DNA from 3 places in the Micromonospora sp. CNZ295 genome. Region 1 is predicted to be linked to each of the others. Evidence: riboswitches for the same ligand, from Rfam matches in the RefSeq annotation. Region 1 holds a riboswitch; each other region holds the start of a gene.

The links. A riboswitch is a leader RNA that binds a small molecule or an ion and turns the genes downstream of it on or off. The one in region 1 is predicted to bind cyclic di-AMP.
Region 2: it holds a riboswitch for cyclic di-AMP, as region 1 does, so the genes downstream of both, EV376_RS07755 (VldE C-terminal domain-containing protein) here and EV376_RS14805 (C39 family peptidase) in region 1, are expected to answer to the same signal.
Region 3: it holds a riboswitch for cyclic di-AMP, as region 1 does, so the genes downstream of both, EV376_RS28410 (VldE C-terminal domain-containing protein) here and EV376_RS14805 (C39 family peptidase) in region 1, are expected to answer to the same signal.

What each region holds. Positions count from the first base shown of each region.
Region 1 covers NZ_SHKZ01000001.1:3,129,409-3,133,969, forward strand. Annotated here, with positions in the region: gene EV376_RS14790 (acyltransferase family protein) at 1-344, shown strand, start outside; gene EV376_RS14795 (hypothetical protein) at 435-839, shown strand; gene EV376_RS14800 (hypothetical protein) at 1,039-1,776, shown strand; cyclic di-AMP (ydaO/yuaA leader) riboswitch at 2,066-2,200, shown strand; gene EV376_RS14805 (C39 family peptidase) at 2,441-3,277, shown strand; gene EV376_RS14810 (DUF397 domain-containing protein) at 3,727-3,921, opposite strand; gene EV376_RS14815 (helix-turn-helix domain-containing protein) at 3,909-4,561, opposite strand, start outside.
Region 2 covers NZ_SHKZ01000001.1:1,619,496-1,624,056, forward strand. Annotated here, with positions in the region: gene EV376_RS07745 (MarR family winged helix-turn-helix transcriptional regulator) at 1-273, opposite strand, end outside; gene EV376_RS07750 (carbonic anhydrase) at 475-1,242, shown strand; gene EV376_RS07755 (VldE C-terminal domain-containing protein) at 1,345-2,361, opposite strand; cyclic di-AMP (ydaO/yuaA leader) riboswitch at 2,366-2,496, opposite strand; gene EV376_RS07760 (YibE/F family protein) at 2,663-4,012, opposite strand; gene EV376_RS07765 (heavy metal translocating P-type ATPase) at 4,363-4,561, shown strand, end outside.
Region 3 covers NZ_SHKZ01000001.1:6,108,752-6,113,312, forward strand. Annotated here, with positions in the region: gene EV376_RS28400 (AAA family ATPase) at 1-1,683, shown strand, start outside; gene EV376_RS28405 (cation diffusion facilitator family transporter) at 1,769-2,686, shown strand; cyclic di-AMP (ydaO/yuaA leader) riboswitch at 2,839-2,970, shown strand; gene EV376_RS28410 (VldE C-terminal domain-containing protein) at 2,986-4,035, shown strand; gene EV376_RS28415 (SRPBCC family protein) at 4,092-4,535, opposite strand.

The sequences.
Region 1 (4,561 bases):
CGGACGTGCGCGGCCGGCGGACCCCGTGGCGCTCCCGGCCGATGGTCTGGCTCGGCGAGGTCTCGTTCGCGTTCTACCTGGTGCACGTCCTGGTAATGGTGAGCGTGCTGCGGCTGACCGGTCACTACGGCGTGGGCCTGGGTGGCTGGTGGGGGCCGGCCGCCGTGGTGGGCTTCCTCCTGGTCAACCTGCTGCTGGCGGCGCTGCTGCACCGCTGGGTGGAGACACCGATGATGCGCCGGCTCGGGCCGCGCCGCACCCGGCGGCCCGCCGCCGGGTCCGTGCCGGCGCCGCGCACCGCCGAGCCCGACAACCCCAGGGTGTACGCGGGCGAGCGCCGCTGATCCTCCACGCTGGCCGGTCCCGGCGCGCAACTCACCGCGACACGCCCGTCACAGCTGCCGGCGGGGCGGTGCCGGCGGTACCGTGGGGCCGTGCTTCCGGTCGCCCTCACCTGTCCGTTGTGGTGGGTGGCGCGCTGGGCCTCGCGGCTGCTCGCCGGCCTCGCACTGACCGCCGGTCTCACCTTCGGCGGCACCGGCCCGGCCCACGCGGCCGGGGCGGTCGATGCGACCGGAGCGTTCGCCACGGTCGCCCCCGCGGCTGACTCCACCCGGCCGACTGCCGATGGCGAGCGCTGCGCGGGCGGGTCCGCGCCCGGCATCACGTCGGCCACCCGGTCGGCGGTGGACGAGGCGTCCTCGGGCTGGCTGACGGCCGTCGCCGCGGCGGTGCCGCACGGCAGCGCCCGGCCGGCCCCGGCGACCGGCGGCGACTCGGTGCGGTGGTCCGACCGGTCCGGCACCACCTCCGGTCCGCGGGCCCCGCCGCTGAGCTGAGCGCGGCCGCCCGACACCTTGCGCACGGGCACCCTCCCGCCGCGAGCGGCAGCGGACGGGCCCTGCCGACACTCACCGACTCGACCACGGGTCCCTGAGTCGGCCCGGCCCGACCAGCATCCGTCCCCCCGCCGCACCGCCGGCCAGCCTGCCGGGCGGTGCGAGCGTCCGATCCGTATCCCCGTGAGGATTGCCGGCAATGACCACCGTTCTCCACGAGTTCCTCGTCGATGTGCCCCGGGCGACGGCCATCTGGTCGGCGCTGCTCCTGCTCGCCCTGACCACGCTCACCGTCGTCGCCGCCCGGCCCGAGCCGGACCAGCCCGTCGCCGACCCGCCACCGCCGGACGAGACCGCCGACCTGCGCCGGTACGCCGAGGAGGTGGCGGTGGCAGCGGCTGGCGCGGCCCAGACGGCGCGTCGGCGGCGGGACGCCTGGCTGGCCGCCCAGCAGGAGGCCGAGGGGGCCTGGCAGGCGTACGACGAGGCGGACAGCGCGGCCTGCCGGCTCGCCGCGGCGGCGCCGCTGCCGCCGCCGGCCAGCCCCCGCACGCCGGCCGAGTACGCGTACCGCGAGCGCTGGCTGCACCACGCCGCGGTGGCCGCCCATTGGCGCGGCGACCTCTCCGCCCAGCAGCTCCAGGACGTGTTCCGGCACCGGGAGGGGTGGGACCCCCGCCTGCACCCGGTGGACCAGGAGATCGTCTTGACGCGGGCCGTGCGGGACGGCAAGCTGGCCGCCTATCGCGCGGCGGCGGCGCGTGAGCGGGCGTGCTGGCGGGACGCCGAGGTGGCCGCCGAGGCGGCCCGGACGCTCGCCGCGGAGGCGTGCGCGGCGGCGGAGCGGCTGCGCCCGGTGCGGCCGGCGCGGTCCCGGCCGGCGCCGGTCGGACGGCGGGTGGCCTCGGTGCGATGGCGGCCGGCCCGGGTGGGCTGACCTGCCGCGTTAATTTCGGTGACGCCGCTCACAGGAATGCCGAACCGGTCAAGTTTCTCAGGCTGGTCGATTATCTCAGGCCCCGTGCGAGAAAAAGGGACGACCTGTCCCGTTCTCGACCGGCCGCGCCGTCATGGCCCCTTAGCCAATTGAGTGACGTCAGTTCGGAAGTGTCCACTAAATTGCTGCCATGATCGAGGTTTAAGCAGGTCACGACGGCTTGGCAGGCCCATGAACCGACCAGTAATGTCGGCCCGTCCGGTGCGGTACCCGTCGCAAGTGGCGACGCCGCGCCGACCCGCTCAATCGCCGAAAGGCGAGCCGGGGACCCCTTGCAACTGGGGTGAATCCGCGAGTTTCGCGGTAGGGCGCACTTCCCGCCCGAATCCGTCAGCTAACCCGGTAGGCGGTGCCGGAAGGAGTTCCGTCTTCGTGCAGCACGAACCAGCCCCCCGGGCGTCCCGCCGCCTCCACGGCCTCGCGGTGCCCGCGCCCGTCCGGTCCACCGCCGGGCGCTGACCCACCGCCCACCGCCCGGTCCCACCGGGCGCGAACCCTGGTGGCCACCCGCCGGCGGAGCCCCCTCCGCGCGGCCCGCCCCTCGCCGCTCGCGGCCGGCACGGTGCGCCACCAGCCCCAACCGTCCGTGGAGGAGAAGGAACCCGTGAAGCACCACCTCAAGCGACAGCTCCGTCGCCTCGTCTCCGAGCGCCCGTACCAGGTCGCCGCCGCGTCGGCCGCGGCGCTCGTGCTGGCGACCGGGGCCGGCGCCCTGGCCGCCGGCGCCGACGAGACCCCGGCCCCCACCTCGGCGCAGTCCACCGCCGCGCTGGCCGAGCGGGACGGCGACGCCCCCGCCTCGCGTGGCGAGGCCCGCGTGGCGGTCGCCCCCACCAGCGCCGCCCCGTCGAGCGCCGCGCCGTCCAGCGCCCCCGCCACCACGGCCGCCGCCGACCCGGATCTCAAGAAGAAGCCGGCGGCGCCCAAGCCGCCGAAGTCCAAGGTCCTGAAGTACGACTACCAGGCGCAGATCAACTTCTACTACTGCGGGCCGGCCGCCGTCCGGAACGCGCTCAGCGCCGCCGGCATCGAGCGGACGCAGGACCAGCTCGCCGGGCCGCTCGGCACCGACCAGTTCGGCACCGACTCGGCCGAGGACACCACCCGGGTGCTCAACGCCACGGTGAAGGGCTCCCCGTACCGGACCCGGATGATCAAGGGCGGCGCCGCCACCCCGGCCCAGATGGACCAGCTCCAGGCCGACGTCGTCAAGGCCGTCACCGACGGTCGCGGCGTGGTGGTCAACGTCGCCGGCTCCGCCACCGACACCGCCGGCGGCTGGCACTCGTTCCCCGGCGGCCACTACATCGCGGTCGTCGGCTACGACGACGAGGGCCGCCGGGTGCGGATCGCCGACTCGGCGAACCCCGCCGCCGGCTCGTACTGGATGACCACGATCGCGCTGGCGAACTGGGCCGCGACCCGCGGCTACTCCGCCTGATCTGCCGCTGCGACGTCGGGCGCCGGTTCCCCTTCCTGGGGATCGGCGCCCGTCGCCGTTCCGGCGGCCGGGCCGGAGGCCGCGCGGCCCCGCGAGGGGCGACTCGTGTCACCCCTGGCCGTCGCGTGCCGGCTTTCCGCAGGTACGGGGCGGAGTGCGCGCGCCATGACCGCGCGCCGTCGCGCGCGGCCAGCGCGCGCCGCTTCGCGCACCATGGCCGCACCCAGCCGCCCGTCCCAGCCGGCTTCCGCACGACGCCCGTGCGCAGATCTTGGACAGTTACCGTTCGCCGCGAACGGTAACTGTCCAAGGTCTCTGAGCGCTGAGGGTTGTCCCGGACCAACCGCGCCGCCGCACGCCGGCTTCGAGGCGGCAACCGGCAGGGGGCGGCACCTGACCCAGAAAAAGCGCCCGCCCGGATACCGGGGCGGGCGCTTTCGAGTGGCTGGTCAGCCGCGCGCGGAGACCCTCGTGACGAAGGCCCGCCACGCGGCGGGGGAGAAGGTCAGCGCCGGCCCGGTCGGGTCCGTGGAGTCCCGGACACCCACGACACCGGGCAGGTTGTCGGCGACCTCGACGCAGGTGCCGCCGTTGGTCGACGAGCGGGACGACTTGCGCCAGCGGGCACCGGTCAGGTTGTCCATGTCTTCGCCGCTTTCGTGAGTACGTCGAGTGTCTGCCCGAGCGGGAGGGCCTCACCCCGGACCGCTTCCCACAGCACTCCCAAGCGCGCCACCGGGTCGGGCAGTCCTTCGGTCTGCGACTTTAGCTGGTGGTCCACGCAGCCGGCGCGTGAGCCATCCGGCAGGTCGGCCAGGATGAACGCTCCGGCCAGTCCTGAGTAGATGCCAGCGGACAACGGCACGACGTGCAACTGAATATGGGGCTGTGCGGCGCAGGCCAGCAGGTGTTCCACCTGCTCGGCCATCACGTCGGCGCCTCCGCACGCCCGCCGGACGACCATCTCGTCCAGCACGACGAAGAGCTGTGGGGCCGGGTCCCGACCGAGAACGGACTGCCGTTCCAGCCGCGCGGCCACGCGCCGGTCGAGCTCCGCAGCCGGCGCACGGGCCGCGCGGAACGTCGCGCGAGCGTACGCCTCGGTCTGGAGCAGCCCCGGCACGAAGGAATGTTCGTACCAGCGCAGCGCGGTCGCCTCCCGCTCGACCTGAATCCACTCGCGCAGCCAGACCGGAGCGGCATCCCCCTTGACCAACTCGTCCCAGAGCGTCGCGAAGTAGCCACCCGTGCTCAACGCCTTGTCGACCGCCGTCAGGTAGGGCA
Region 2 (4,561 bases), 1.5 Mb from region 1:
ACCGACCTGCTGATCCGCCTCGGCCGGGTGGCGGAAGCGGCCGGCGGGATTCAGGGTGTACTCGTTGCGCCGCCCGACCCGGGTGCGGAGCAGGTAGCCACCCGCCTCCAGATCGGCGACGATCGCCTGTGCGGCCCGTTCGGTGATGCCGACCTCGTCGGCCACGTCACGGAGCCGGGCGGTGGGGTTGCGCGCGATGGCGAGCAGCACGTGGCCATGGTTCGTGAGGAACGTCCAGTTTCGGGTGCTCCCCGGCTCTTCTGCGGTCGCCATGCCGCCATCGTATGACCCGTCCGGGGAGTGCTCACGACCACCGTGACTCCAAAGGGGCCGCGCGCAAGGGCTCGACAACATATGAAGCGCATATCACGCATCCCTTGACGTGCCTTTTGCTGCGTGTGACGGTGGGTGACAGCCCGAGTCCAGTGCCGGTCCGGGTCCCACCAGTTCGTCGCCGCAGGGACGAGGTGAGGCATGAGTAATCCCGGAACGCCCGGCACGCAGCCGGACCAGGCCCGGCAACCCGCCGCACCGGCGGGCGCAGGCCGCGCCGCAGACGCGGCCCCGGCCGGCCCGATCAGCCCGCCGGGAGCGGTCGTGGCCGCAGTCACCAACCCGGCGCAGGCGCTCGCCGAGCTGTGCGCCGGCAATCGGCGCTTCGTGGCGTGCGAGCCGCGCCACCCCAACCAGGACGCCGGCCGCCGGGCGGCCGTGGCGGACGGGCAGCACCCCTTCGCGGTGATCGTCGGTTGCTCCGACTCCCGGCTCGCCGCCGAGATCATCTTCGACCGGGGGCTGGGCGACCTGTTCGTAGTGCGTACCGCGGGGCACACCGTCGGGCCGGAGGTGCTCGGCAGCGTGGAGTACGCCGTGACCGTGCTCGGCACGCCGCTCGTCGTCGTACTCGGGCACGACTCCTGCGGCGCCGTGCAGGCGGCCCGTGCGGCCGCCGCCACCGGGGCACCCCCGCCCGGCCACCTCGGCGCCGTGGTCGACGCCGTCGTGCCGAGCCTGCGTCGGGCCGCCGCCGAGGGCATCGCCGGCATCGACGGGATCGTCGACATCCACATCGCGTGCACCGTGGAGGCGATGCTGGACCGGTCGGAGCCCCTCGCGGCCGCCGTGGCCGCCGGGCGGTGCGCGGTGGTGGGCATGTCGTACCGCCTCGCCGCCGGGGTGGCGCGGACGGTGGCCGCGGTGGGGGTTGCCGACCCCAGCGCGGCCGAGCGCGCGGCGGCCTGATCCGGCCGGCATCGGGCCGGCGGCCGAACGAGCAGCGCCGGGACCGCGGACGCCACGGGCCGCCCCGTGGGTCGTGGGGCGGCCCGATCGCGTGTGGTCGTCCTACAGGAGCGACACGTGGACGTGGTCGGTATGGTCGGACGCGCCGCTGTACGACTTCCAGCCGGTTGCCGGGAACCAGATCTGCCGGTTCCAGATCACGTAGTAGACGCCGAGCCGGTCGGCGTTCCGGACCAGGAACGCGGTCAGGTTGTTGCCGTACATCCGCATGTCGTTGTTGTGCCAGGAGGCGAACCCGCTCTTCTGGAGCGACCAGTCGCAGGCCCTGCCCTTGGGATGCTCGAACGGGCCGCCCGACCGGTGGCAGCCGACGAACCGGTTGAACCCGACCCGCTTGACCTCCTTGTACATGTGCAGCGTCCGGGGGGTGACGCAGCCGGAGGTGGTCGGATCGGGCTCGCTGCAGGACTGGGCCTTCCAGTCGCCGTCCGCGGTGCGGCCCGGGGCCACCCGGGCGACCGGCGAGGTAGCGTTGACCAGGCCGCCGGTGAGCCCCTTGCCGCCGACCAGGCGCAGCGCCTTCTCCGCCTCCCGCTTCTCGCGGTTGATGGCGTTGGTGAGCTTCTGCTGCTCGCGGATCTCGGCCTCGAGCGCGAGCTTGGCCTGCTCGGCGCGGTTCTTGACCGCGTTGACGACGCCGAGTCGCTGGTCGTTGACGAGGTTCAGCTCGTCCAGCGCGGTCGCGCGGGCGATGAACGAGTCGGGAGTGTTCGCGGTCAGCAGCATCGACATCGCGCCGATCCGGCCGGTCCGGTAGGACTGGGCGGCGATCTCGTTGACCTGCGGTGCCAGGGCGTTGAGGTCGGCCTGCGCCTTCCGGAGCTCCAGTTCGAGGGCGAGTCGGCGCTGCTCCGACTTCTTCAGCGCGGTGTTCGCCTTGATGAACTCGCGGTTGCGGGACTCGATCAGGTCGCCCAGCAGCTTGGGCTCCTCGTCGTGCCCGGAGGGCTGAGGGGGACTGGTGGGGGCGGCCGACGCCGGGGTGGGTCCGGCGAGGACCGCCAGCGCGGCGAGCACGGCCACCACGGGTGTCAACCAGCGGCGTAGGGGTGCCGTCACAGTGTTCCCTTCCGTCGACCGCCGACCGGGTTAGCTGACGGGTTCGGGACGGAAGCGGCCCCTACCGCTGGTGCGGATTCACCCCACGTACCTGGTTCCCCGGCTCGCCTGGTGGCGATTGGGCGGTGGCCCCGCAGACGCCGGTGCGCGCCTTCGGCGGTGACCGGCAGCGAGGTTACCTGACAGTCGTCCTGGGGATCTACGTCCCGAAGCCGACCAAACGCGCGATTTCGTCGGTGCACTGCGTAACCAGTGACGCGTTTATCAGGAGGATGCTCCTGGATCGTCACGCTCCGGAGTGTCACCATGTGGTGTCCGTGCTCCTGTCTCGATCGGGCCACCGGTCACCGGTGGCGGGGGTGGTCGTTCCGGCGCGGGCAACGCTGAGCGCCGCCAGCGCCTCGGTGCGTTCCCGGGCCGGCCGTGGCGGCGGCGCGGGGGCGTCGTCGCCGCCGGTCGTCCCGCCGCTACCCCGGCCGGCGGTGGTGACCAGGGCGGCCAGCCCGGTGGTCAACGGGACGGCGGCGATCAGTCCGAGCGTCGCGACCGCGCTGCGGACGATCTCCTGGGCGAGGAACTCGCTGGTCAGCATCTGGCTCACCGGCCGCGAGTCGGCGGTCAGCAGGAGCAGCACCGGCAGCGAGGCACCCGCGTACGCCAGCACGATGGTGTTCACCGTGGAGGCGATGTGGGCCCGGCCGACCCGGGTGGCGGACCGGTAGAGCTGGCGGCGGGACAGCCCCGGGTTGGCGTTCGCCAGCTCGGTGACGGTGGCCGCCTGGGTGACGGTGACGTCGTCGAGCACGCCGAGCGAACCGATGATGATCCCGGCCAGCAGCAGGCCGTGCAGGTCGACGCCGGCCTGGAGCATCGACAGCGTGGTGGCCTCCTCGCTGCCGTACCCGGTCAGGTGGGTGGCGGCGGTCGCGAGCATGCCCAGCACGCCGGTGAGCACCAGACTGCCCAGTGTGCCGAGCACCGCGACCGAGGTCTGCGCGGTGACGCCGTGGGTGAGGTACAGCACCACGAACATGATCAGGGCGGCGCCGACCACGGCGACCAGCAGCGGCGACCGGCCGGCGCTGATCCCCGGCAGCACGAAGGTCAGCAGGATGGCGAAGCTGGCGGCCAGGCCGGCGAGGGCGGCGAAGCCACGCCAGCGCCCGAACGCCACGATCGCGGCGGCGAACAGGGCCACCAGCCACACCAGTGGCTTGCCCCGCTGGTGCTCCGCGATGTTGTAGGCACGGGCCGACGGGTCGGCGGGGTCGGTCAGCTCGACCAGGATGACCTCGTCGCCGACGGCGACCGCCGGTGCTCCGGGCCCGGCGGGCACCGGGGTCTCGACCTGGCGTCCGGCGTCCGGCCCGTCGCCAACCCGTACGGTCACGGTGCCACACGGGCCGTCGCCGGTGGCCGGGCCGCCCTCGGGCGCCTCCGACGTCGGCGGGCACGGCTCGGTCACCACCCTGGTCACGGTGGCGTGGAAGCGGGGCGGCTCGGTGGTGGCGTCGGGCTCCCGGGTGTCCCGGGGCCAGAGCACGAGGGCGGCGACCACGGTCGCGACGAAGAGGGGGACCACCGTCGCGACGAGGATCCGTCGCACCCCGGGCGGGGCGGACGGAGCGGGACGGGTGTGGTCGGCGCCCATCGAGTGTCTCCCAACGATGTCAGGGCGGGGTACGGGCCGGCGGCTCGGACGGTTCAGCGTTCCCCGGAACTCCTCGCGGCGGGGTCCCGGCGGGTGGTGTCGTGGCCACGTACCGTGATGGCCGGGTCGGGCCTCGCATGGCCGCGCGCCGTCGGCGGCGGCACCGGCGCCCCGGGGTGGGCGGAGGCCGGGCGGTACGGGATCCGAAAGGCCATCGGCCGAATCGTAGCCAGCGCGGTCCCTGGACGCAGGTCGCGCGGTGGGGTGTCGGCGGTCGGGCCCGACGGTGGCGTCCGCGCGCCGGTTCCGCCCGGGCGCATGTCGACGGCTTGGCGGGGCATGATGCGGGCATGGCGGCGCACCCCAGGCCCGGCGGCGACCCGCCGCACGGCGGGCACCAGAGCGACGGCGGGCACGGACGCCACGGCGGGCACGGCGGGCACGGCGGCCACGAAACCGACGGCGGGCACGGCGGGCACGACAAGCACGCGGGGCACGACCCGGAGATGTTCCGCCGCCGGTTCTGGGTCTGCCTGCTGCTCACCGTGC
Region 3 (4,561 bases), 3.0 Mb from region 1:
CTGCTCGACCCGGCCGCCGCCCCGCCCGACCTGACCGTGGTGGGCGACGGCGCCCTGCTGGCCACCCTGTCGAAGGCGACCGGGCGCGGCATGCGGGACATCGTGGCCACCATCCAGCGGGAGCAGGACGAGGCGATCCGGTCGCCCGGCCCGGGTGTCACGATAGTCTCCGGCGGCCCGGGGACCGGCAAGACGGCGGTCGCCCTGCACCGGGCCGCGTACCTGCTGTACTCCGACCGCAGCCGGTACGCCGGCGGCGGCATCCTGGTGGTCGGGCCGTCGGCGGTCTTCGTCGAGTACATCGCCTCGGTGCTGCCGTCGCTGGGCGAGGACACCGCCACGCTGGCCTCACTCGGCAGCCTCTTCCCGGGGATGCGGGCGACCCGCACCGACCCGCCGGAGGTGGCCGCGGTGAAGGGCTCGCTGCGGATGCGGCGAGTGCTGGAACGGGCCGCCCGGGACGCGGTCCCGGGTGCCCCCGGGGAGTTGCGGCTGCTGTACCGGGGCCAGCTGCTGCGCGTCGACCGCCGGGAGCTGGACACGATCCGGGACCGGGCGCTGCCCCGGGGGGCGCGGCGCAACGAGGTGCGCCGTGCCGGCTTCGACGGCGTCTTCGCCGCGCTCTGGGCGCAGGCCCGGCGGTCGGGGATCCCCCGCCTGCCCGACCAGCGCGCGTTCGAGGACGAGATCGCCGACCGGCCGGAGTTCCGCGAGTTCCTGAAGGCGTGGTGGCCCCGGCTGCACCCGCGCCACGTGCTGGGCTGGCTGACCCGGCCCGAGCGGCTGCGCCGGTACGCCGGGGGTGTGCTCTCCGGCCGCGAGATCCAGCTGCTCGTCGAGGCGTACCGGACCCTGGACACCGAGGGGCTGACCGTCGCCGACATCGCCCTGCTCGACGAGTTGGACACGCTGCTCGGCAAGCCGATGCGGCCGGCGAAGCCGAAGCGGGACCCGTTCCAGCTGACCGGCGGCGTACGCGAGCTGAGCACGTTCGCCGACCGGCAGCGGGCCGCCCGGGAGGCGGCCCGGCAGCGCCCCGAGGACTACCGCGAGTACGCGCACGTGGTGGTCGACGAGTCGCAGGACGTCTCGCCGATGCAGTGGCGCATGATCGGCCGTCGTGGCCGGCTGGCCTCGTGGACGGTGGTGGGCGACCCGGCGCAGACGGCGTGGACCGGCGACCCGGACGAGCTGGCCCGGGCCCGCGACCAGGCGCTCGGCCGGCGGCGGCGGCACCACTTCACGCTCACCACCAACTACCGCAACTCGGCGGAGATCTTCGCGGTGGCGGCGGCGGAGATCCGGCGGGTCGACCCGGACCTGCCGCTGCCGACCGCCGTCCGCTCGACCGGCGTCGACCCGATGCGGCTGGTCGTGCCGCCGGACGAGCTGGAGACGGCTGTCGTGGAGGCGGCCGGCACGCTGCTCGGTGAGGTGGCGGGGACGGTCGGGGTGATCACGCCGGTGCCGCGCCGGGACGCGGTCGCCGGGTGGCTGGGCGGCCTCGGCGCCCCGCGGCTGCAGGTGGTGACCAGCCTGGAGGCCAAGGGCATGGAGTACGACGGCGTCGTCCTGGTGGCGCCGGGCGAGATCCGGGCCGACCCGGGGTCGGGCGTGCGGACGCTGTACGTCGCGCTGTCGCGCGCCACCCAACGGCTCACCACCATCGACCCCACCGGCTGAGCCGGCACCGCGACCGACAGTTGCATACATAGCGATGTGAGCATAGGTTAGGCACGGATCGGGACGGGCGACGGAAGGTGTCCGCGTGGGCGCAGGTCATGACCACCACCACGGGTCGGTCGCGAACGCCGCGCAGCGGCACCGGGGGCGCCTCTGGGCGGCCTTCGGCCTGCTCGCCACCCTGATGGTGGTGGAGGCCGTGGCCGCCTTCCGCACCGGGTCGCTGGCCCTGCTCAGCGACGCCGGGCACATGTTCACCGACGTGCTCGGCATCGGCATGGCGCTGGCCGCGCTCACCGCCACCCGCCGGCGCAGCGGTGACCCGCAGCGCACCTTCGGGCTCTACCGGCTGGAGGTGCTGGCCGCCCTCGCCAACGCCCTGCTGCTCTCCGGCGTGGCGGTCTACGTGCTGGTGGAGGCCGTCCGCCGGTTCGGCGACCCACCGGAGGTGCGCACCGGGCCGATGCTGGTGGTGGCCATCCTCGGCCTGCTCGCCAACCTGGTCGCCTTCGCCCTGCTGCGGCCCGGCGCGAAGGAGAGCATCAACCTCCAGGGCGCCTATCTCGAGGTGCTGGGCGACCTGCTGGGCAGCCTCGGCGTGATCGCCGCGGCCCTGATCATCACCGGCACCGGCTGGTGGTGGGTCGACCCGCTGGTCGCGGTCGCCATCGGCCTGTTCATCCTGCCCCGCACCTGGCGGCTCGGGCGGGCGGCGCTGCGCATCCTGGTCCAGGCCGCGCCGGAGCACCTCCAGGTCACCAGCGTGCACGACCGGCTGGTCGCCGTGCCCGGCGTCGCCGAGGTGCACGACCTGCACGTCTGGACGCTGACCTCCGGGATGGAGGTGGCCTCCGCCCACCTGACGATCGCCACCGGCGCCGACGTCGCCGTCGTCCTCGCCGCCGCCCGGGCCACCCTGCGCGACGAGTTCCGCATCGAGCACGCGACGCTGCAGATCGAGCCGGGCGCGGCCGCCGGGACCTGTGGGGCCGTTGAGTGGTGAGGGGCACACGGCGATCCGCGCTGAGCTTCGTACCCTTATGTCTGATTGAGCGGTGACCACGCGGGCACCCTCAGTAACATCCGCTGCATGCGTCACCCCTGCCCCGGTAGGCTCTGACCCGGCCTCCGCCAGGCGGCACCCACCGGTGCCGGCGGCGGCCGCCGCCTAATCGCCCGCCCGGGCGAGCCGGGGAACCAGGTACCTGGGGTGCATCCGCGCCAGCGGTAGGGATCTTCCGTCCCGAACCCGTCAGCTAACCCGGTCGGCGGCTGACGGAAGGACATGTGCATATGCCAGCAGTGGCACCCGTACGACGACGACCCGCCGCCCGCGTGGCGGCCCTGATCATCGCGGCGCTCGCGCTCGGTCTCGGCGTCGCACCGGTCGCCCCGGCGGCGGCCGCTCCCCCGGCCCGCCAGGCCGCCGCACCCGGGGACGACCCGGAGGGCGGCACCCCCGCCCTCCGCGCCCAGCTCGAGGCGGCCAGCAAGGGGTATCTGGACGCCAAGCGGGCCCTGGAGACCTCGGTCAAGCGGCAGCAGGAGCTCGCCGCCCAGCTCAAGGCCACCGAGACGCAGCTCGCCGAGCACACCAGCCGGGTCGGGCAGATCGCCGGCCTCGCGTACCGCACCGGGCGCCTCGGCGCCGCGTCCGCGCTGCTCAACAGCTCGTCCCCCGAAGGCTTCATGGACCGGGCCGCCGCCCTCGACGCGGTGGCCGCCAACGAGGACCAGGCACTGCGCGAGCTGCTGGACACCCGCGACCAGGTCAACCAGGCCAAGCTCGCGGTGGAGGTCGAGATCGGCGAGCAGCGCAAGCAGCAGGCCGTGATGGCCAAGCGGAAGCAGCAGGCCGAGCGGGCGCTCACCGTGGCCAACGAGCGGGCCGGTTCCGGCCCCGCCAGCCGCGGTTCGACGCGGGCGGCACCCGCGCCCCGGAACTCGGACGGCTCCTGGCCCTCCGAGTCGTGCAGCGTCAACGACCCGACCCCGGCCAACGGCTGCATCACCCCGCGTACGCTGCACGCGCTCAACCAGGCCAAGGCGGCCGGCTTCACCCGGTACGTCTCGTGCTTCCGCTCGGGCGGCTCCGGTGAGCACCCGAAGGGCCGGGCCTGCGACTTCGCGGCCCAGAAGAACGGGTTCGGCGGGGACGCGACCGGTGGCGACCGGACGTACGGCAACAACCTGGCGGCGTTCTTCGTGAACAACGCCGACCGGCTCGCCGTGCTCTACGTGATCTGGTACCGGCAGATCTGGTTGCCCAGCAGCGGGTGGAAGTCGTACAGCGGCGCGGGTGGCGACCCGTCCAGCGACCACACCAACCACGTGCACCTGTCGGTCTACTGACGCGGGCGCCCGGGCGGGGCCGTCGGGCGACCGGCGGCCCCGGTCCGCCGGCGGCTTCAGGCTGCTTCCAGCGCGGCGCCGAGCCGGCTGGCGAGCGCCAGGTGCGCGGCACGGGCCCGCGCGAACGCGTACCCGAACAGCGGTGCCGGCGCCGCGAGGGTGATCTCCACGTCGATGCGTACGCCCTCCGGCTCCGGCGAGAGCCGGGTGCGGTTGCGTATCATCGTGGCCGGCCACTGCCGGGCCACGGTGACCACCTCGTCCTCCGTCGCGACGAGCACGTCGGCGCGGTAGGTGACCGGCAACCGCAGCCGGCCGAGCGGGAGCCGGTCGGTGATCGCGTAGCTGGCACGGGCGCCGCGCCGGGGCGCGACCCGGCGGACCCGGGCGATCAGCGGATGGAACTCGCCGTGCCGGAGCAGGTCGGCCAGCAGGTCGGCGGCGGCCGCGGGCGAGGACCGCGCCTGGACGGTGTAGCTGAAGGATTCCCGCCTGAGCACGCCGTCTCCCGCCGTCGTCGCTCCCC